3 regions of the Pseudoalteromonas sp. NCIMB 1079 genome follow, and region 3 is predicted to be linked to each of the others. Evidence: predicted binding sites of a transcription regulator. Region 3 holds the regulator's gene; each other region holds the start of a gene.
The links. Region 3 encodes sigma-54, which starts transcription at its own class of promoters, with help from an activator protein. Its sites were predicted from a motif close to GTTGGCACGNNNNTNGNNT; they were not measured.
Positions count from the first base shown of each region.

Region 1 (7,943 bases), 3.2 Mb from region 3:
ATTCGGTCTTTAATTTTTTCGCGGATTACATTAGGTAAGCGGGTGAGTGCTTCAGGGGTAATGGCAAGTACTATGGTGTCGGTTTTAGCGCGTGCGCTAGTGCTACGCTCTCGGTTATTTATAAAAGCGCCTTCACCTATAAATTCACCAGGTACTATCGTTCCAAGCTCAAGTAAATGATTATGTTTAAATACTAATAACGCGCCGCTAAGAACAATGTACAAACGCTTGTCGTTATCGTATTGCTTAAATAAAAACTGATGCTGGCTTACTAAATATAACAGGCCGAACGATTCCAATAAGACTTGGCGCTCGCTGAGCGTAAATTCTTTAAAAAAGTGCAGCCTGTTTATAATTTCCATTTGTTTGAATAATGGAATATGTTCGATTAGCTTCATCAATAACCAAATGTGTTAAAAACGTTTAATTAGCTAATATTGCGCTCTTTTAATTTTCGGGTCAACGTGTTGCGGCCCCAACCAATTTTTATAGCGGCATCTTGCTTATGGCCAGAGCAATTAGCCAGCGCCGTTTTTATTAAGCGAGTTTCTAGTTGAGCTTGAATGTCAGGCCAAATATTTTCTTTGCCTTTTTTTAGCTCTTGATTAAGCCATTGTTGGAATGAATCGAGCCAATCACCTTCTTCTTGGGTTGGTGAAGCATCCAGAATCTCCGGCGGTAAATCTTGCTCGCTTACAAGCTCACCCGGTGCCATAACTGTCAGCCAACGACACGTATTTTCTAATTGGCGTACATTACCTGGCCAATTAAATAAACGTAATTGCTCAGTCGCTTTAGGGCTCAGTACTTTACTTTCTACTTGTAGCTCTTTAGCGCTTTTATGTAAAAAGTGTTGCGATAAGCTTTCTATATCTTCAGTACGCTCTCGAAGAGCGGGTAAACGTAGGCGCACAACATTAAGACGATGAAATAAATCATCCCTAAACTTGCCTTGTTTAACTAAATCTTCAAGGTTTTGGTGCGTAGCTGCAATAATGCGTACGTCCACTTTTATACTTTGATGGCCACCAACGCGATAAAACTCACCATCGGCAAGAACGCGTAATAAACGTGTTTGCACATCAAGTGGCATATCACCAATTTCATCTAAAAATAGTGTACCGCCATTGGCTTGCTCAAAGCGGCCTTTACGTACGCTATCGGCGCCCGTAAATGCGCCTTTTTCGTGGCCAAATAACTCTGACTCAACAAGCTCTTTTGGAATGGCCGCCATGTTCAGTGCAATAAATTGATTTTCTTTACGTGGGCTATGGTTGTGCAGGGCGCTGGCGACAAGTTCTTTACCTGTGCCAGATTCACCATTTATTAATACGCTCATGCTTGAGGCCGATAGTTTACCTATCGCTCTAAACACTTCTTGCATAGCGGGTGCTTCACCAATAATGTGGGCACTTTTTGGTGGAGCTTGCTTTCGCTTAGTTTTTTTAGTGGAGTTTGCTCTGCATGCGCTCTCGACTAGCGCCACTGCTTCGTTTAAATCAAACGGCTTAGCTAGGTATTCAAAAGCACCTTTTTGAAATGCATTAACTGCAGAGTCCAAATCTGAGTGGGCAGTCATTATAATAACTGGCAGCCCAGGGTTTTGCTCTGCTATAAGCTCAAGCAACGCCATGCCATCCATACCAGGCATTCGTACGTCCGAAACTAAAACAGTAGGTTGACTAAACTTTAATGCGCTTAATACATCTTGCGCATTAGCAAAGCTTTCTGCGTTAAACCCTGCACGGGTTAGTGCTTTTTCAAGTACAAATCGAATAGAAGCATCATCATCTACAAGCCAAACTGTTTTCATGCAAACTCCAAACATTAATCTGCAAAGGGCAGATAGATATTAAATTCAGTATGTCCAGGCCAGCTATCACATTCTATATAGCCATCATGTTGATCTATCAGCGTTTGCGCTATTGAGAGTCCTAACCCTGAGCCATCTTCTTTATTGGTGATCATAGGGTAGAACAGTGTTTCACGTACACTGGGATCAATACCTGGTCCGTTATCAGATATTTGGATCAACAAGGCTTTTTTAGGTGCTTTACCTGGGCGACGATGCTGATGATTAATGCGGGTTTTTATTTTTATTTCACCGCCATCTACAAGTGCCTGTTGAGCATTACGAACAATGTTTAATACTACTTGCTGAATTTTACCTTGATCAATGTATACATCAGGAATGCTTGGGTCGTAATCCTTAACCAAGCTAATGTTAGAACAATTATCTAACGTACTTAGTCGTGCAACTGATTCAAGTGATTGATGTATATTGCCATACGATTTTTGCGGAAGCTGATTTGGCCCTAAAAGCCTATCTACTAATTCACGTAATCGGTCGGCTTGCTCAATGATAAGTTCAGCACATTGGTCTCTTTCTTGTTGATCAACCTCATACTGCAATAACTGCGCCGCTCCGCGAATTCCACCTAAAGGATTTTTAATTTCGTGAGCTAAGCCTCTAATTAGATTTCGGGCTGCTTGGTATTGATGCATTTGATTAGACGCTTGGTCGTGCTTAATTTCGTCATCAGTTTGGCGCCACTCAAATAAAATATAAAGTGAGCCATCAAACTTAATTTGTCGTGTACTTACGGCTACTTTTGCATGGCGAGAATCGCTAAAAACCACGTCAGCTCTGTGCTGCTGGCAATCTACACCTTCAACTAATGAGTATTGTTCTATACGCTGCAAATCGATTGAATGGTAATTAAAAAGACTATCGAAAGGCTGATCTAATAGGCGCTTGTTACCAAGGCCAAGCAGTTCGCTAGTACTGGTATTGGCATAGACAACGGTGAAGTTTTTATCAAGCAACATGATAGCGGTTGTTTGATTTTGCCAAATAGCATCGAGTAGCTCAGGGCTAAAGTTTTTATTATTAATCATAGCTGCACCATTTTAGTGCGTGAATATTTACAAGCAAGTTATATAGTAAAATACACTGCTGCACGTTTAGTAATGCCCCAATTTAGTTACTTAGGTTTAGCCCTTTTCGGTGCATAAAAAATATGCAGGGCTCACTTATAGCAATAACTTGGTTTTTACTATTCAAAAGCTTTAATTGTAGTGTGTGCTCACCACGTTCTACATCTCTTATTGCAAAGGTTGAACTGTCACTGGCTGGGCCATGTGCTTTGCCATCAATAAAAAGTTGTATAGTAAAACCAGTTTCAAAGCGTGGTTTTATTCGGCTAGTAACATAAACAGTGCCGGTATTTTCACGAATAGTCTGGTTATGATCAGGTGAGGAAATGGCAATACTAAAGCCCGCTTGTTGAGGCTGGGGTTGCTCGTCAAAAATGTCAGTATTTGTTGCAGGCATATTAAGATCTTGGCTGGTAAGCTTTACCTCTTTAGCACCTTTATGAGGGGTGTCAGAGAACACTAATACGCCATTTTTATCTTTCCAAGCGTATATCTTTGTTTCACCAGCGTAACCATAATTGCTTAATCCTAAAGCAATTAATAGTAATAAAATCTTGTTGTTCACTCTGCAGCCCTGCATTTTTGTCGGTAACTTAACTTTAGTGGAGATTGATTAATTTTACCATTAAAAAAGCCCGCAAAGCGGGCTTGAGAACACACATATTTTATACAGCTAAATTAACAGCTGTAGTACATTTCAAACTCAACTGGGTGAGTTGTCATGTTAAGCTTTTCAACTTCTTTAGATTTAAGTTCGATGTAAGCATCGATTAAGTCATCAGTGAATACACCACCTTGAGTTAAGAATTCACGGTCTGCGCTAAGTGCAGATAGTGCTTCGTCAAGTGATGCTGCAACAGTTGGGATTTCTGCTGCTTCTTCAGCTGGTAAGTCATATAAATCTTTATCCATAGCATCGCCAGGGTGGATCTTGTTTTTGATACCATCAAGGCCAGCCATAAGCATTGCTGAGAAAGCAAGGTATGGGTTAGCAGTTGGATCTGGGAAGCGTACTTCAATACGACGACCTTTTTCAGATGGAACCACTGGGATACGAATTGATGCAGAACGGTTACGTGCAGAGTATGCAAGCATAACTGGTGCTTCAAAACCTGGTACTAAACGCTTGTACGAGTTAGTAGAGGCATTTGCAAAAGCATTGATTGCTTTAGCATGCTTGATGATACCGCCAATGTAGTAAAGCGCATCTTCAGAAAGGCCGCCGTACTTATCACCAGCAAAAAGGTTTACACCATCTTTAGCAAGTGACTGGTGACAATGCATACCAGAACCGTTATCACCAACAACTGGCTTAGGCATAAACGTTGCTGTTTTACCGTATAAGTGAGCCATGTTATGGATAACATATTTCATTTCTTGGATTTCATCCGCTTTTAATACCATTGTATTAAAGCGAGTAGCAATCTCGTTTTGACCTGCTGTTGCAACTTCGTGGTGATGTGCTTCTACTACTTGACCCATTTCTTCTAGAACTAGACACGTAGCTGAACGCCAATCTTGGAAGTCATCAACAGGAGCAACTGGGAAGTAACCGCCTTTAATACCTGGACGGTGACCTGTGTTGCCATCTGCATATTCTTTATCTGAGTTCCAAGCAGCTTGCTTAGAATCAATTTTGTACATAGAACCAGACATATCTGATTTGTATTTAACGTCGTCAAATACGAAAAACTCTGGCTCAGGGCCAAATAAAACTGTATCTGCAATACCTGTAGAGCGCATGTAATCTTCAGCACGCTTAGCAACAGAACGCGGGTCGCGCTCATAACCTTGAAGTGTTGAAGGCTCTACTACGTCACAACGTACGATTAATGTTGATTCTTCAGTGAAAGGGTCTAGTTTGATTGATTCAGCAACTGGCATTAATACCATGTCTGATTCGTTTATGCCTTTCCAGCCTGCAATTGAAGAACCGTCAAACATTTTACCGTCTTCAAAAAAGTCTTCATCAACTTGGTGATGAGGAATAGATATATGTTGTTCTTTACCCTTAGTGTCAGTAAAGCGTAAATCAATGAACTTGACGTCATTTTCTTTAATAAAATCTAAAACCGATTGTGACATGTGTCCTCCAACTATTGGGTTTTGTTATTGCTGCATAATTGCTTTGGGATTTACTAAGCTGATTTTGTGCCATTTTTATAACTAGCTGTTTATAAATTAAAAAAATATCGTTGCATCAAAATGGAATGTACAAACGCACTATATTGGTGCGTAAATTTTCCTTTTTGGTGCAAAATTTACAGGGCACAATTTGCTGCTAATTTAATCGCTCGGAAATAGCATAACCTAAATGCAAAAGAGTACCAAAAAGATCAGCAAAATAGCCAAAAAGGCTGTTTTTCAAAAAAAATTTGAAATTTAATTCATATAATTGTCATATATAAAACAGATACTTAGTAAAAGTATTGAGAAAGTTTTGAAATTTATATTGGATAAACTTTCATCCATGTCATTAATGAGGGATAATATGCGCCCTTTTAAATCCTATGCTGGGACATCTCGCGAAAGCGTGGATGAGTGCGTAGATCTTGCAGGATCAATGAGAATTTAATTTCTCTGAGTAAATATATGAGCATCGAACAGTTAAGAAATATAGCGATTATCGCGCACGTTGACCATGGTAAAACAACACTGGTTGACAAACTACTTGAGCAATCAGGTACATTAGAAACACGCGGCGGTAACGAAGAGCGCGTGATGGACTCAAACGACATTGAGAAAGAACGTGGTATTACCATTTTGGCTAAAAACACAGCCATTTCTTGGAATGACTACCATATCAATATCGTAGATACCCCGGGACACGCCGATTTCGGTGGTGAAGTTGAACGCGTACTTTCGATGGCTGACTCAGTATTATTACTTGTTGATGCTCAAGAAGGTCCAATGCCGCAAACGCGTTTCGTTACGCAAAAAGCATTCGCGCAAGGCTTAAAGCCAATCGTCGTTATCAATAAAATTGATAAGCCAGGCGCTCGTCCAGATTGGGTTATGGATCAAATCTTTGATTTATTCGACAACCTTGGCGCGACTGACGAACAGTTAGACTTTAAAGTAATCTACGCTTCAGCAATCAACGGTTGGGCAACACTAGATTTAGACGAACCATCAGACAACATGGAACCTATGTTCAAGATGATCGTTGAAGAAGTATCACCACCGGATGCAGATCCTGAAGGTGACTTCCAAATGCAAATTTCTCAACTAGATTACAACTCTTATGTTGGTGTAGTTGGTATTGGTCGTATAAAACGTGGTTCTGTTGCTCCTAACCAACAAGTTACTATTATCAGTGCTGATGGCACTACACGTAATGGTAAAATTGGTGCAGTACAAAGCTACCTAGGTCTTGAGCGTATCGAAACTGATAGAGCTTACGCTGGTAACATCGTAACTGTAACAGGTATTGGTGAGCTTAAGATTTCTGATACAGTTTGTTTCCCAGGAAACGTTGAAGCATTACCACCACTAAGTGTTGATGAGCCAACTGTAACAATGACATTCTCTGTAAATAACTCACCTTTCTGTGGTAAAGAAGGTAAGTTTGTAACGTCACGTAATATCCGTGAGCGTTTAGACAAAGAATTAGTACACAACGTAGCACTTCGCGTTGAAGATACTGCAAGCCCAGATAGCTTCCGTGTTTCTGGTCGTGGTGAATTACACCTAGGTATCTTAATCGAAAACATGCGTCGTGAAGGTTACGAGCTTTCAGTTTCTCGTCCAGAAGTTATCTTACGTACTGTAGATGGCGTTCTAGAAGAACCGTTTGAAACAGTGACTATTGACTGTCAAGAAGAGCATCAAGGTTCTGTTATGGAACAAGTTGGCCTACGTAAAGGTGAACTTACTAACATGACTCCAGATGGCAAAGGCCGTATGCGTTTAGACTTCATGATCCCAAGCCGTGGTTTAATTGGTTTCCAAACTGATTTCATGACGCTTACTTCGGGTTCTGGTCTTATGTACCATACGTTCGATCATTATGGTCCTCATAAAGGTGGCGCTATCGGTGTTCGTAAGAACGGCGTAATGATTGCAAACGCAACTGGTAAAGCACTTACTAACGCATTATTCAACTTACAAGAGCGCGGCCGTTTATTCATCGGTCACGGTGTTGAAGTATACGAAGGTATGGTTATCGGTATTCATAACCGTGATAACGACCTTACAGTTAACGCCCTTAAAGGCAAGCAGTTAACTAACGTACGTGCATCTGGTACTGATGAAGCGCAAACGCTTTCTCCACACCTTAACTACTCACTTGAGCAAGCGCTTGAGTTCATCGATGATGACGAGCTAGTTGAAGTTACTCCACTAAACATTCGTATCCGTAAGAAACACCTTACAGAAAACGAACGTAAACGTGCGGGTCGTGCACCTAAGTCATAATCTATTAATTTAGAATAATGATTTTAAAAGCCGCTGTATTGAAAAATACAGCGGCTTTTTTGTGAACAATAGTTAGCGAGAGAAGAGCTGTAAGCTCTCAGGTTGGAAGAACATCGCGGTTGGTTCGATACTGTTAAGCAGTTTTTAATATTGAACCTAAAAAAGGTATTAAGTTATTATCAAAGCTATATTTAATATGTGCGAGTAAGCTAGTGTGAATACCGAAAATGTAATTAAGGCAAAACTAGAGATAGAACATATTGCTGAACTGCAAAAATATAAAGATGAATTTGAAACGTTAGGAAAAAATGATTGGGGCTTGAAAGATCTCATATTAATTTTTTTACCGTTTGTTTTGTTATCAATTGCTAATAGCTTCTATGATATTGAAACTGAATTATTTCAAATAATATGTTTTATTTTCCTTGCTTCAGCTGTGGTGCAGGGAATGATTAGGGAGCAAACCAAAAAAACAAATCGCAGAATTGATTTGCTTCTTAAAATTATTAAACATGAGCAAAAGGGTGGCTGAAATTAGCTTTATATTAGGGCGCAGCCCGCTCTTTGTCTAAGCAAAAACGTGCTTGAGA
Region 1 covers NZ_JBEWZA010000001.1:148,907-156,849, reverse strand. The annotation lists gene ABX891_RS00710 (cyclic nucleotide-binding domain-containing protein) at 1-398, opposite strand, end outside; gene ntrC (nitrogen regulation protein NR(I)) at 428-1,813, opposite strand; gene glnL (nitrogen regulation protein NR(II)) at 1,828-2,898, opposite strand; gene ABX891_RS00695 (DUF4124 domain-containing protein) at 2,981-3,502, opposite strand; gene glnA (glutamate--ammonia ligase) at 3,616-5,022, opposite strand; gene typA (translational GTPase TypA) at 5,530-7,353, shown strand; gene ABX891_RS00680 (hypothetical protein) at 7,568-7,885, shown strand.
Region 1: a site for sigma-54 is predicted at 5,078-5,096, ahead of glnA (glutamate--ammonia ligase). Genes of this name have one in related genera too.

Region 2 (7,943 bases), 2.3 Mb from region 3:
TGGCCTTATTTGCGCATTATTTATGGCGCTTTCGATGTTCTTATCGTTCTTACCACTGTTGATTTTAATGCCGATTTGCTACATTAGCTTTTTTGTATCTTATCAAGCCATTTTTATGCCTGTTGTACCATTAAGTGACGACATTAATGTTAAGCCACTTAGCAGTGAAACAAGCGGACGTTTTGACGCTTAATGGATGATAAATTAAAGCAAAAACTAAAAAACTATGTACTTTGGTTACTAGGGCGCCAAGAATATTCGCGTCGTGAGTTAACGCTCAAATTACAGCAAAAAGAAGCGACAGAAGAGTTTATTGAAACGCTGCTTGATTGGTGCGAAAAGCACAATTTTATTAACGAGCAGCGATACTGTGAAGGCTTTGTAAGAAAACACATATTTAAATGCCACGGGCTTAAGCGAATACAAAGCGAAGCTATGGGCAAAGGGATTGATCGTTCGCTACTTGAAATGGTAGTTGAAGAGCTTGAAATAGATTGGTTTGAGCTTGCGCAGGATGCGTACAATAAAAAATATTCGAATACACCGCCAGATCTCGATTACAAAGATAAAGCTAAGCGCGTGCGCTACTTAATGTATCGGGGTTTTAGCTACGATGAAATTAATTTTGCAATGCAAGCACAGTAAATACAGGTGAGACTTTCAAATGCAGCACATGACTACCGCACAAATTAGGCAACAGTTTTTAGACTTTTTTGCCAGCAAGCAACATCAAATAGTACCTTCTAGCTCGCTTATACCGGGTAACGATGCCACGTTGTTATTTAATAATGCCGGCATGGTGCAATTTAAAGATGTATTTTTAGGCGCAGAAAGCCGCCCTTATACACGTGCGACAAGTTCGCAGCGCTGTGTACGTGCTGGCGGTAAGCATAACGATTTAGAAAACGTAGGCTACACTGCTCGCCACCATACATTTTTTGAAATGTTAGGTAATTTCAGCTTTGGTGATTACTTTAAGCAAGACGCGATTAAATTTGCGTGGGAGTTTTTAACTGAGGTTGTAAAACTACCAAAAGAAAAGCTGTTAGTAACTATTTACCATGATGACGAAGAAGCCTTTGGCTACTGGGCTAACGATATAGGCTTACCTGAAGACCGCATTATTCGTATTGCGACTTCAGATAATTTTTGGTCTATGGGTGATACCGGTCCTTGTGGTCCATGTTCTGAAATATTTTATGATCACGGCGAGCATATTTGGGGCGGTCCTCCGGGCACACCTGAAGAAGATGGTGACCGTTTCATTGAAATTTGGAACTTAGTATTTATGCAATACAACCGTCAAAGCGACGGGACTATGGAGCCACTTCCTAAGCAATCTGTTGATACAGGTATGGGCCTTGAGCGTATTTCAGCTATTTTGCAGGGCGTGCATTCAAACTACGAAATCGACTTATTCCAAGGCTTAATTGCGGCCGCTGCAAGCGTTACCAATGCACAAGATATGGATGATAAATCACTTCGCGTGGTAGCCGATCATATTCGTTCGTGTGCATTTTTAATTTCAGATGGGGTTATGCCTTCAAATGAAGGCCGTGGTTATGTATTGCGTCGTATTATTCGTCGTGCAGTACGTCACGGTAATAAGTTAGGTGCTAAAGGCGCGTTTTTCTATAAATTGGTTGCTGCACTTATTGAGCAAATGGGTCAAGCGTACCCAGAACTTGCTAAGCAACAAGAAATTATTGAAAAAGTACTGCGTATTGAAGAAGAGCAGTTTGGTAAAACGCTTGAGCGTGGTTTAGCTATTTTAGAAGAAAGCTTGAGTGATTTAACCGGGGATGTGATCCCAGGTGACTTAGTATTTAAACTTTACGATACCTATGGTTTCCCTGCCGATTTAACAGCCGATGTAGCGCGTGAGCGCCAAATGACCATTGACCATCAAGGTTTTGAAGCATGTATGGCAGTGCAACGTAAAACAGCACAGCAAGCAGGCAAATTTGGTGCAGATTATAATGAGCAATTAAAATCAGATAAGCACACTGATTTTAAAGGCTATGATAGTAATCATTACCGTGGCACTGTGGTAGAAATTTTTGCCGGTGGCGAATCGGTATCGTTACTTGAAGATGGTCAACAAGGTATTATTGTTTTAGACCGTACTCCGTTTTACGCTGAATCAGGCGGCCAAATTGGTGATAGCGGAACAATTACTGTTGCCGGTGGTGAGTTTAATGTAACGAATACCACTAAATTGGGTAATGCTTTTGCTCATCATGGAACAGTTCAAGGACGTATTGGTGTTAACGATAAAGTGGATGCGACTATTGACGATGCACGCCGCGATAGCATTAAGAAAAACCACACCGCTACGCATATTTTGCATGAAGCACTGCGTCAGCTTTTAGGCGAGCACGTATCGCAAAAAGGCTCACTTGTGCAGCCAGATCGTCTGCGTTTTGACTTCTCACATTTTGAAGCGGTGACCAAACAAGAACTGCGCGAAATTGAACGCGTAGTGAATGACGAAATTCGTCGTAACTTTGCTCTTAACACTGAGCTAATGGCAATTGATGATGCTAAAGCCAAAGGTGCAATGGCACTGTTTGGCGAAAAGTACGATGACGAAGTACGCGTTGTGACTATTGGTGATTACTCAATCGAGCTTTGTGGTGGTACACACGTAGAGCGTACGGGTGACATTGGTTTATTCAAAATTGTATCTGAAAGCGGTATTGCTGCTGGTGTTCGTCGAATTGAAGCGGTAACAGGTGCAGAGGCAATTGCTTATGTAAGCGAGCAAGAGCAACAATTAGCTGATGTTGCAGCGCTTGTAAAAGGTGACAATGCGTCAGTGCTTGAAAAAGTAACTGCCTTACTTGAAAAGTCGAAAGGGCTTGAAAAACAAGTTGCCCAGCTTAACGATAAGTTAGCAAGTGCGGCGGGTGCATCTTTACTTGATTCGATTGTTGAAATTAACGGCGTTAAGCTACTTGTAGCAAATGTTGAAGGTACTGAATCTAAAGCACTGCGCGGTATGGTTGATGACCTTAAAAACAAAATTGGCTCAGGTGTTATTGCACTGGGTGTTGCCAGTGGCGACAAAGTAAGCCTAATTGCTGGTGTTACTAAAGACTTAACAGGCAAAGTAAAAGCCGGTGAGTTAGTTAACCACATGGCAGGCCAAGTAGGTGGTAAAGGTGGCGGTCGTCCAGATATGGCACAAGCTGGTGGTAGTGAGCCACAAAACCTTGCTGCTGCACTAGATAGCGTTACAGCTTGGTTAACTGAGCGTACTTAAGCCTAAGTGGCGCTTATTGTTCAAAAATTCGGTGGCACTTCGGTCGGCTCAATAGAGCGAATTGAAGCAGTCGCCGACCTTGTTGTAAAAACCAGACAACAAGGACATCAAGTGGTTGTGGTGCTCTCGGCTATGTCGGGAGAAACCAACCGCTTAATTAATCTCGCCAAACAAATTGATACTCGCCCGAGTAGCCGTGAACTAGATGTACTAATTAGCACCGGAGAGCAGGTTTCTGTATCACTACTTGCTATGGCTATTATAAAACGTGGCCACTCTGCTGTGAGCCTATTAGCCGATCAAGTCAATATTTTAACCGATAACATGTTTGGTAAAGCTCGTATTGCAGAGGTTGCTGCTACGCGTTTAAAGCATGAGCTTGAGCATAATCGTATTGCTATTATTGCTGGGTTTCAGGGGCGTGATGTTGAGGGCAACATTACAACGCTTGGGCGCGGCGGCACCGATACATCGGCTGTAGAAATAGCAGCGGCTATAAAAGCTGACGAATGCCAGATCTATACAGACGTTGACGGCGTATATACTACAGATCCTCGTGTTGAACCTAACGCGCGCAGAATGAGCCAAGTTACCTTTGCCGAAATGCTAGAGCTGGCAAGTTTAGGGGCGAAAGTTTTGCATATTCGCTCAGTAGAAGCCGCAGGAAAACATAATGTGCCACTTAGGGTGCTTTCGAGCTTTAATCCCGATGAAGGTACATTAATAAGTTTAGAGGAGAACGATATGCCAAGCAAGGTGGTATCGGGGATTGCGTTTAATCGTGACGAATGTTTAATTAAGGTACAAGGTGTGCCAACGGGCACGCAATATCTTTCAAAAATATTGAAACTTTTTGCCGAAAATGGCATCGAAATAGATATGATTAATCAAGTTAATCATAACTTTGAAAAAATAGACTATGCTTTTACTGTGCACTCGAATGATTATCTGCAAGCACTTGAATTATTGAGTGAAGATCAAGCTCAGCTCAGTGCTCAAAATATAAGCGGATTGCAAGCAGTAGCTAAAGTTTCTGCTGTTGGCATGGGTATGAAATCACATTCTGGTGTCGCTAGTTTATTTTTTGATGCATTAGCGCAGGAAAATATTAATGTGGTTTTAGTCTCGACTTCAGAGATTAAAATTTCAGTTTTAATAGATGAAAAGTATTTAGAGTTAGCTGTTCGTGCATTACACAAGGCATTTTTAACAGAAAATGGATAGATTGCGAGTTTTTACTTACTTTTCAGTCTAATTTTCATTAGTATGTTTAAGCGGAATCTTATAATTTTTATTGGAACATGGGAGCAAGAGAATGCTAATACTAACTCGTAGAGTAGGTGAAACCCTAATGATTGGTGACGAAGTAACAGTTACTGTTCTAGGTGTTAAAGGAAATCAAGTTCGAATCGGTGTTAATGCACCAAAAGACGTATCAGTGCATCGTGAAGAGATTTACATGCGCATACAAGCTGAAAAGTCGAACCCTAATCCGGGCAATGCTTAATCAACACGTATACGTAGTTGAGTAATTAACTCAACTAGACTAAAAGCCACTCACTGAGTGGCTTTTTTGTTTATAAAAGCGAGTGTTTCAGGACTAAGTATTTGTTTTGATATGTACTGCATGCCGCTTTTGTTTTTAATAATAATACCTTGCTGGGTGTCAATTACTTCGCTTATATTTTGCCATTCTAATTGATAGCTTTTGTAATGATTAGCAGATTTAATACCTTCTTCATCAAAGGTAAGTGTTACCTCAGAGCCTGATGCTCTGCTGAGCATTTGTCTGGTTACCCACCATGGTCTGCGATAGTAAAAAGCGACGCACTCGAGTACCGCTAACATGATCATAAACGATCCTAAGTAATGATCGTCTAAAACATAAATGCCAAATAAACCAAGCGCAACTAACAACACAAGTAAAAAGTATTTAGGTTTTGCACGCTTACTATAAGGGAGTGACTCATCAAAACACTCGTAAAAGTAGGGTTTATCTAATGTGTAGGTGGTTGTGAATGCCATTTTGCCTTGCTTTAAATATCGTTTTTTTTATTTTAACAAGCTAACTGCTAAATGAGCAGCTTTATAGTCAGTGATTTTATTACTGGCACAAAAAAACGGCTCGAAAGCCGTTTTTTTTAGCGGTACAAGAAGAATTAACAGTTAGTTTCTTCAGCGTTCACGCCTTCTTTAACATTTTCACATGCATCTTCAACAGAGTTTTGCACATCAGTTACTGCTTCGTCGATACGTTCGCCAGCATCTTCTGCATGGTTGTCTTCACAACCCATCATGAAAAAACCTGCAAATACTGCGATTAGTGCTGCTTTTAAAGTTGTAGAGTTCATAGTGTAATTCCTTGTAAGTATTAATTAAATTTTAGTGTTTGTTAGTTGAATGCTTTATCTACCTGGGTGATTTACCACGTAGTGCACCTGAAACTAATGAAATCACTAAAAGTACTAAAAAGATAAAAAATATAATTTTTGCTATACCAGCTGCGGCACCTGCGATGCCACCAAAACCTAACACTGCAGCGATTAAAGCAATAACTAAAAATGTAATTGTCCAGCGTAACATTGTTTTCTCCTTGGTTATCAAATTTGCTCATAATAACTAATGCCAGTTATATGCCAAAGTTTATTTGTTATAAATATCAATTGGTTATGGTTTTTTGCTGTTACTCTAGTTATTAGTTGCTTAGTAACTTTTACGCTTTGTTATGTAAGTTATTCACACTGTTGCAAATAACTGGTAAATATTCACTAAACAGACTTTATTTGGTAAGACCAATTAACAAGTGGTTATGGCTTTGCATTTTATATTAAAAATTGGTGTTTATTTTTACTTGGCTTGATAGTTAATTAACAACTTCCATATAACTATTAGCTATAGTCGTTATTTCTTGTATGTATTGTAGAGCGCGTGATTGCTGAGTTATAGCATGTAAATTAATTGAGTGTTATGTTGTTTATTGTTTAATTGGTTTTACCAATTTACAAGATGTAGACAAAGCGATTAGTTTTGTTATTATCCAGTGAATAAATATTTAATTAAATCGATTTTTTATTTTCGATATGGGTTTCAAGGGGAGAAAAATGGATATAGGTGCTCTACTCACAACGGCTGGTAACTTAATGCTTACTGGCATGGTTGGGGTGTTTGTATTTCTGTCGATATTAATTGGTGCAGTAACGCTTATGTCTAATTTGGTGACGCGCTTTAGCGAACCTGACGTGGCGACACCAGTTAAATCACCATCTTTTAAATCTCAAGGTGTGCCTAATGAGCACATCGCTGCTATTAGTGCTGCCATTGCTCAGTACAAATCAAATAATAAATAAGGGGCACACACATGGCTAAATTAAAATTAACAGAATTGGTATTACGCGATGCTCACCAATCATTATTAGCAACGCGTATGCGCCTAGACGATATGCTACCGATTGCTAGCAAATTAGACGATGCGGGTTATTGGTCTATTGAATCGTGGGGCGGTGCTACATTTGACTCGTGTATTCGTTATCTAGGCGAAGATCCTTGGGAGCGTATTCGTGCACTTAAAAAAGCGATGCCTAATACTAAACAGCAAATGCTATTACGCGGTCAAAACTTATTAGGTTACCGCCATTACGCTGATGACGTAGTTGAAAAATTTGTAGAACGTGCACATAAAAATGGCGTTGACGTATTTCGTATATTTGATGCAATGAACGATGTTCGCAATCTAGAAACAGCTATTAAAGCGGCTGTAAAAGTAGGCGCTCACGCTCAAGGTACTATTTCGTACACAGTTAGCCCAGTTCATACACTTGATATGTGGCTAACTCTTGCAAAGCAGCTTGAAGATATGGGTTGTCACTCAATTTGTATTAAAGATATGGCGGGTTTATTAAAGCCGTACGATGCTGAAAAACTAATTAAAGCACTTAAAGAAACTGTATCTATTCCAATTGCTATGCAGTGCCACGCTACAACAGGTTTAAGTACTGCTACTTACCAAAAAGCAATTGATGCTGGTATTGATATGCTCGATACCGCTATTTCATCAATGAGTATGACTTATGGACATTCTGCAACTGAAACTATTGTATCGATAGTTGAAGGGACTGAGCGTGATACTGAGCTTGATTTAAACCACCTAGAAGAAATTGCTGCTTACTTTAGAGATGTACGTAAAAAATATGCGGCATTTGAAGGTAGCTTAAAAGGGGTTGATGGGCGTATTTTATTAGCTCAAGTACCTGGTGGCATGCTTACAAACATGGAAAACCAACTTAAAGAGCAAGGCGCAGCCGATAAGCTTAATGAGGTTTTACTTGAGATCCCACGTGTACGTGAAGATCTTGGCTTTTTACCTTTAGTAACACCAACGTCGCAAATTGTTGGCACTCAAGCGGTACTTAATGTGCTAACGGGTGAGCGTTATAAAACAATTACTAAAGAAACTGCTGGCGTATTAAAAGGTGAATATGGCTTAACACCAGCACCAATGAATAAAGAGCTACAAGAGCGCGTACTTGATGGAGCGGAAGTTATTACTTGTCGCCCTGCTGATAACATTGCACCTGAGCTTGCAACGCTTGAAGCTGAGTTATTAAAAGAAGCACAAGAGCAAGGTTTAACACTTGCTGATGATCAAATTGATGACGTATTAACTTATGCATTATTCCCA
Region 2 covers NZ_JBEWZA010000001.1:1,013,334-1,021,276, forward strand. The annotation lists gene ABX891_RS04725 (BPSS1780 family membrane protein) at 1-193, shown strand, start outside; gene ABX891_RS04730 (regulatory protein RecX) at 193-645, shown strand; gene alaS (alanine--tRNA ligase) at 665-3,265, shown strand; gene ABX891_RS04740 (aspartate kinase) at 3,272-4,489, shown strand; gene csrA (carbon storage regulator CsrA) at 4,581-4,772, shown strand; gene ABX891_RS04750 (YcxB family protein) at 4,823-5,290, opposite strand; gene ABX891_RS04755 (hypothetical protein) at 5,425-5,616, opposite strand; gene ABX891_RS04760 (DUF1328 domain-containing protein) at 5,675-5,848, opposite strand; gene ABX891_RS04765 (OadG family protein) at 6,367-6,612, shown strand; gene oadA (sodium-extruding oxaloacetate decarboxylase subunit alpha) at 6,624-7,943, shown strand, end outside.
Region 2: a site for sigma-54 is predicted at 5,888-5,906, ahead of ABX891_RS04760 (DUF1328 domain-containing protein). Genes of this name have one in related genera too.

Region 3 (7,943 bases):
CCGGCTAGGCTTAATAAGCTATGCTCGGCATCTTCTCGGATTACATCAACGATGTCATCGATAGTAACACGACCGAGGAGTTGGTCGTTATCGTCCACCACAGGGGCCGATATCCAATTATGGCGCTCAAATAATTGCGCTACTTCACTTTCATCCATTGAGATTGGGATAGACTCACAATCTTCATCCATTAAATCGCGCACAATTTTTTCTGGCGGATTAGTTAATAATGTACTCAGCGATAAAGCGCCTATAAAGCAGTTATGTTTATCAACAACATATAAATCATCTGTACCCTCTGGTAACTCACCACGCAGTCTAATATAACGAAGTACAACATCGAGTGTTACATCAGGGCGAATGGTCACCGTATCGGTGTTCATTAGCGCACCTGCTGAACGCTCTTGATATGACAGTGCTTGCGTGGCACGTTCACGGTCTTGAATGTCCATCGCGCTAACAACGTCTTTATAGACGGTATCTGGCAGGCTACGTAATACTTCACCTAAGTCATCGTGGCCCATGTCTTCAGTTGCGGCGGCAATGTGCTTAGGTTCCATTTGGGCAATAATGCCTAAACGAACATCTTCAGATAATTCTTCAAGAACATCACCCTGCACATCAGGATCGACCAATTGCCAAAGCAGTCGGCGAATTTTATGCGGTGATGATTCTAATAATAATGCGGTATCACAAGGAGCCGTTTTTGCGAGCATGCGCCTAACTTGAACAAATTGACCACTATTGAGTGACTTCGTCACCTGTTTTAGTTGCTGTAGTGGGTAATCTTGTTCAAAAGCTTCAGGCATTGGCGTCCTTTATAAATTGTTATATTACTTTATGGGGGGGAGGTGAGTTAACTGGCGTTACTAACCTATCTATTTTATATATCTGTTTTAATTGAAGCATTAGTAATGCGAATATTGTTTTTATAAAACAGGTTATTCTTGTTCATTAAAGCGTTGTGCTATTAATTCTCCAACAGCGTGTAAAGCTTGCTCAGAATCAGGGCCTTTACAAACAACTTTAACTTCTTTTCCTTGGCTACTTTCAAGTAACATTAGTGCAAGTACGCTATCGCCTGCTGCTTCTTTGTCATCTTGGAATAATGTGATTGTCGCATCAAATTGTACTGCTAATTGCGCAAGCACAGTAGCTGCTCTGGCGTGCAAGCCTAATTTGTTTTTTATTAAAAAGGTATCTTCACAATGCATAACTTACTCTACCTAAGCTGAACAGGTGATTATTCAGCTATATTATTTTTCTTGCTCGCGATGGCGAATTTTTACATTGGGATGTGTCATTGCAAAACTTTCACCGATAGTTTGCGCTAAATACACAGAGCGATGTTGCCCGCCTGTACACCCAATAGCAATGGTTAAATAACTGCGGTTATTTCGTTCTAAATGTGGTAACCACGTTTGTACAAATGTTTGAATTTGCCATGTGAATTTTTGCACTATGCTGTGATTAGCTAAATAGTCTTTAACCGGTTGATCTAACCCATTTAAAGGCTTCAACTCTGGTTCCCAGTGTGGATTTGGTAAAAAGCGTGCATCAAATACGTAGTCTGCTTCTTTTGGTATACCGTGTTTAAAACCAAATGATTCAAATGTGACAATCAGTTGCTTATCTTTTTTACCTAAAATCTTTTCACGAATAGATTCAGCGAGTTGATGAACACTTAAATCAGTCGTATCTATCATAAAGTCGGCGCGAGTGGTTAACACATCAAGTAATTCTTTTTCTTTTTTGATGGCTAAATCAAGGGGCAACGAGTCTATTGATAGTGGGTGTAATCTGCGTGTTTCAGAAAAGCGTTTGATCAATGTCTGATCGTCGCTATCTAAATAAAATAACGTAGGGTTTGCAAAGCCTGGTAAGTATTCAAGAATATCGTTAAATTCATCTTGTTCTTTAGGGATGTTGCGCACATCTATGCTAACAGCAATTTTATCGTAGCTATCAGACACACTGCGAACTAATGAAGGTAGTAGGTTTACTGGAATATTATCAACGCAATAATAACCTAAATCTTCTACAACGCGCAAAGCAACCGACTTTCCAGAACCAGAACGGCCGCTTATGATAATTAACTCCATTTAACACCCTTTATAAAACTATGATTGATCGACAATAACTTGGTAAAGCTCAGTATCAGATTTTGCACTGCGTAACTGTTTACAAAAATCTTTGTTGTTTAGTTTATCAGCAATGGTTGCTAGAGTCTTTAAGTGCTGCTGGTTATCGCCATCTGGTACGATGAGTGCGACAAAAATATCAACAGGGCGATTATCGATTGCATCAAAGTTTATTGGAGTTTCGCTAACGAGCACTAAAGCCAAAGGCTCTTCTGCACCGCTCATTCTTCCATGAGGAATAGCAATGCCACGCCCTATACCTGTACTACCTAATTTCTCTCTGCTCATTAAAGCATTAAGAATATCTTGTTGCGGTAAATACGGAAGTTTGTCGTGAGCAAGTTCGCTAATGAACTCTAAAATTCTTTTTTTGCTATTAAAAAGGACCGCAGCTTTGCTGCAGTCCTGGCATATAAGTGAACTTAATTTCATCATATTAGTGTCGAGCAAGCTTCTCTTTGTGTTTGATTACTTGGCGATCGAGCTTGTCGATCAACGAGTCAATAGCGGCATACATATCTTGATGTTCTGTAGAGGCAAATAGCTCAGCACCGCTTACGTGTATTGTGGCTTCTGCTTTTTGATTTAATTTTTCTACATCGAGAATGACATGAACATTATTTATATGATCAGAGTGTCTTTCAAGCTTCGCAAATTTAGTATTAATATAGTCTCTTAGTGAATCGGTTAATTCTACGTGACGACCAGTTAAGTTTAGTTGCATAAGCATTACCCTCTTAGTTTAGCGTCTTAAATCAGACTTTTACGCTGATTTGACGGTGGAATAGCAAGAGATTCGCGGTATTTTGCGATTGTACGTCTTGCTACTTTAATTCCTTGCTCAGCCAATATATCCGCTATTTTGCTATCACTCAATGGTTTTGCTGAGTTTTCTGCTGCGATTAATTTTCGGATAAGCGCACGTATTGCTGTAGATGAACATTCACCACCGTTTTCAGTACTTACATGGCTTGAGAAAAAGTATTTAAGCTCAAATATACCACGGGGTGTATGCATGTACTTTTGAGTAGTTACGCGCGAAATTGTCGATTCGTGCATTTCTACCATTTCAGCGACATCATTTAAAACCATTGGTTTCATGGCTTCAGGGCCATGTTCAAAAAAGCCTTGTTGTTGCTTAACAATACAATTAGTAACTTTTAATAGCGTGTCGTTTCTACTTTCTAAGCTTTTAATAAACCATTTAGCTTCTTGTAAATGTGAGCGAATAAACTGGCTGTCGCCACTTGATTTTACAGTGCGAGACATTGCCGCGTATTGGCTATTAACACGAATTTTAGGCATGCTATCTGGGTTTAATTCGACAACCCAGCGGCCTTTAATTTTTTTAACTGACACATCAGGAATAACATACTCAGATTCTTCCCTTACTATAGTATCTGCAGGTTTTGGGTTGAGAGTATGTATTAGTGTCATTACTTCTTTAAGCTCTTCTTCTTTGAGCTTAGTTTTTTTCATTAATGTACGATAGTCGCGAGCTGCTAATAGATCAATATGCTCGGTTAAAATCATTTTCGTTTCATTAATGTAAGGTGTTTCTTTATCAAATTGATTAAGCTGAATACACAAACACTCTTGTAAACTACGTGCAGCAATACCAACAGGATCAAACAGTTGGATGCGTTTTAATACCGCTTCAATTTCATCAAGTTCGACTTCGTTATCATCTTCGTTTTCTTGATTAAAGCTTTCTAAAATTTCTTCGCAGCTTAGTGTTAAAATACCTGAATCATCGACGGCTTCTACAATCGCAATAGCGATGGCTTCATCGGTAGGGCTAAATGGCGTTAGTTGTAATTGCCACATTAAATACTCATGGAGCGTTTCAGTAGAGGCGCCTTGGTATATAGATTCATCTTCAGGCATTGGACCTGATGAGGCTGCAGGAGCGGCACTCATGTACTCATCCCAACTAACATCCATAGCCATGTCGTCACTTAGCGTGTCTTTTGCAAGTGCTTCACCAGTATCTTGTTCGTATTCGCTCGGAGCATCATCAGCAGATGCGCTAACAGTTATGTCATCGGTATCAGCTTTTTGCTCGTTTTTACCAGCAGCGTCTTCGGAATAGTCTGCCTCTTCAACCTCTAATAGTGGATTACTGTCGAGAGCTTCTTGTATTTCTTGCTGGAGATCCAATGTACTGAGTTGCAACAAACGAATAGCTTGTTGCAACTGTGGAGTCATTGTAAGTTGCTGGCCCATGCGCAGCTGTAGTGATTGCCTCATGTATCTCTAACAATCCTTTTATGTTGTTATAATTAATACTAGCAGATGCTTAAAGACATGGCGTAAATGTTACAGCCTAAATTGCTCGCCTAAGTAAACATCGCGTACTGTTTTATCATTTAATACGTGTTCTGGAGTACCTGATGCAATCAGCTCCCCATGAGAAACAATGTAGGCTTTTTCACAAACATCAAGGGTCTCTCTTACGTTATGGTCGGTAATTAATACTCCAATCCCACGATTTTTAAGATGTTCTATTATTTTCTTTATATCTAATACCGAAATAGGGTCAACACCAGCAAACGGTTCATCCAGTAATATAAATTTAGGATCTGCTGCCAGCGCTCGTGCTATTTCTACACGACGACGTTCTCCACCCGATAATGCCATACCTTGGCTATCACGAATGTGTTGTATGCTAAATTCATCTAATAAGTTATTGAGCGTGTCTTCTCTGGCTTGTTTATTTAGTTCTTTGCGCGTTTCTAAAATGGCCATTAAGTTTTGATAAACAGTCAGCTTTCTAAAAATCGATGACTCTTGTGGTAAGTAGCCTATGCCTAATCTAGCACGACTATGCATAGGTAAAAGAGTAATATCGTTATCATCAATAGATATTTTACCTTTGTCGCTAGGAACAAGCCCTACAATCATATAAAAAGTCGTTGTTTTACCAGCACCGTTAGGGCCAAGTAAGCCAACTATACTGCCAGCTTGTACTTCAAGGCCGACGTTTTTTACAACTTCACGACCTTTATAGCTTTTTGCTAATAGTTCTGCTTTTAATGTGCTCATGGTTGACCTTTATCGCCTTTTTTACTTTTTTTAGTTTCGATCGGTACTAAAATTGTGTGAACGCGGTCAGTTGAGTTTTCATCTTTTTCGGCACTGATGAGCTGCTGCTCTATGTCGTAGGTAATGCTTTTAGCATTTATTTTTTGTCCGGCTTGCGATACTTGTGCATTACCAACAAGCGTTAAAAAACGCTTAGATACATCATAACGTACTTCGTCAGCACTGGCGCTCATAGTTGTGCCGTCTGATTGCTTTTCTTCAAAGTGCGCAGGGCTACCTGTGGCAATTAATAATTGTTTATTATCACCAAGTTCATCACGTTTGTGTACTTCGAGGCGATCGGCTGTAATGCGGCGATTACCGTGAATAATCTCAACGTTTTTCTCAAAAATACCCACATTAGCTTTCAATTGACCTTCTTGCTTGTCGGCACTTATTGAAATTTGATTGGCAGCAGGTTGCGTGTTTTGCTCTGCAGCACTACTATTAAACGCTAGTATAAGTGTAGGAATTATAAGTGATTTTAATATTTTATTGGTCATAGTATATGGTTCGCGTATGGTTAATTAGTTTTATCACTTCGGTTTTTAAGTCGGCTTCTAGGCCTTTACCGGTGATTTTTAAATTGGGTCCAGTGATGATGACGGGTTGCTCCGAACGCATTGTTAATAGCTTTATATCAACCTGAATATTATCAGCATTGATTTTGTCTATCATGGCGTTATCGGTTAAATTTTTGGCAACCACATTACCTTCTAAAATTAATTGTTTATCTTCGTATAATGTTGCTTCGTCTGCATTTATTTGCCACGTTTGTTGTTCGTTATATAAAGTGAAAATGGGTTTTTCGAAAAACGTGAAACCTAATTGCTGGTATAGCTCCATTTTAGCCGCAGTGACTTTGTGGCTAATTTTACCTTGCTCATCATAGGCTGTCTGTTTGAGCTCAATAGCTATGTAATCAGGCTTAGCAATAACTTCAGGCTCAGCCTGAGGCACAATATTTGTTTGTGTAAAATAAGGGTACCAAAGCCAAACCATACAGCTAATGAATAAAACGCTTAATATTATGCGCGCTGCATTCATGAACTAGTGCCTTGTGTAGTCAATGCTTTACCATTTTCAAGCATGAGCAAATCGGTGAGTTCTCTCACAGCACCAAAACCACCAGGCATTTGCGTTACATAGTGTGACAAACGCTTAATAAGTGGGTGGGCATCATTTACTGCAACGGCAAAGCCTACTAACTCCATAACAGGCATGTCAGGACCGTCATCACCAATATAAGCAATTTGTTCATCGCTAAGGTTGAGTTTATCTTTTAATTCTTGATAGGCAATGAGCTTATTTTCTTGGCCTTGATAAATATGCTGTACGGTTAAGCTGCTCATACGTTGTTGTACTATCTGTGAATGACGACCAGTAATAACAGCTACTTCAAAGCCACTGTTTATAAGTGCTTTAATGCCAAAACCATCTTTTGTATTAAATGCTTTTAGCTCTTCACCTTGATTGCCAAGGTAAATACGGCCATCAGAAAATACACCATCAATATCGCATATAAGTAGTTTTACTTTTTTAGCGCGTGCTTTTGCATCATCGCTCAGCGGTTGATAGAGTTCTTCAAATTGCATTTATAACACTCCTGCTTTCAATAGGTCTTGCATATTTAATGCGCCAATAGGTTGGTTTTTCTCATTGACGACGATTAGGCCATTTATACGTTTACGTTCCATAATATTGAGCGCTTCAGCGGCTAAAATATCTTGCGTAGCTGTAGTGCATGACTTAGTCATAACAACATCTATTTGTGTTGTATGAATATCAATTCTTTGTTCTAAAATGCGACGTAAGTCACCATCGGTAAATAACCCTACGAGTTGCTGATTTTCATCAACAATGGCTGTCATACCTAATCCTTTAGCTGACATTTCTATTAGAGCATCTTTAACTGTTTGTGAAACATCAATAATAGGTGTATTTGCGCCGCTGTGCATAACATCTTTTAAAGTAAGTAATAAGCGCTTGCCTAAACTACCACCTGGGTGAGATAGCGCGAAGTCATCAGCTGTAAAGCCGCGAGCTTCTAATAATGCAACTGCCATGGCATCGCCCATCGCAAGCGTTGCAGTGGTACTTGATGTAGGGGCTAGACCCAATGAACAAGCTTCTTTTTCTACTTTAATACACACATGTACATTAGCAAGGGTTGCCATGGTTGATTGCGTATTGCCAGTCATCGCTATCATTTTGGCACCAAGTCGTTTTAAAACCGGAATGATATTTAAAACTTCGCTGGTTTCCCCTGAATTAGAAATAAGCATAACCACGTCATTTTTAGTGATCATACCTAAATCACCATGACTTGCTTCACCAGGGTGAACAAAAAACGCAGGGCTGCCAGTGCTTGCAAGAGTTGCCGCTATTTTATTGCCAATATGGCCTGATTTTCCCATGCCAATAACAATAATACGGCCTTCACAGTCGTACATTAATTGGCACGCATTATGAAAATTTTCATCTACATATTGTGCAATATCACTAAGTGCTTGGCGCTCAACATCTAAAACGCGAAGGCCTTGTTCAATAAAGTTTAGCGTTGCCATCTTTTACCCTACTTGACTAAAAATATACCCTTGGTAACCCAAAAACGCTATTAGTAATAAGCCGCCTTCTACTCTATTGATACGCTGGGTGCCTCTAAAGTTCAATGACATAATAATAAGAGCAAGTGTTGCACCAATCATAATTAATATA
Region 3 covers NZ_JBEWZA010000001.1:3,312,143-3,320,085, reverse strand. The annotation lists gene mgtE (magnesium transporter) at 1-809, opposite strand, end outside; gene ABX891_RS15475 (HPr family phosphocarrier protein) at 942-1,214, opposite strand; gene rapZ (RNase adapter RapZ) at 1,257-2,102, opposite strand; gene ptsN (PTS IIA-like nitrogen regulatory protein PtsN) at 2,121-2,573, opposite strand; gene hpf (ribosome hibernation promoting factor) at 2,578-2,865, opposite strand; gene ABX891_RS15455 (RNA polymerase factor sigma-54) at 2,892-4,391, opposite strand; gene lptB (LPS export ABC transporter ATP-binding protein) at 4,461-5,186, opposite strand; gene lptA (lipopolysaccharide transport periplasmic protein LptA) at 5,183-5,728, opposite strand; gene lptC (LPS export ABC transporter periplasmic protein LptC) at 5,718-6,272, opposite strand; gene kdsC (3-deoxy-manno-octulosonate-8-phosphatase KdsC) at 6,269-6,820, opposite strand; gene ABX891_RS15430 (KpsF/GutQ family sugar-phosphate isomerase) at 6,821-7,792, opposite strand; gene ABX891_RS15425 (calcium/sodium antiporter) at 7,796-7,943, opposite strand, start outside.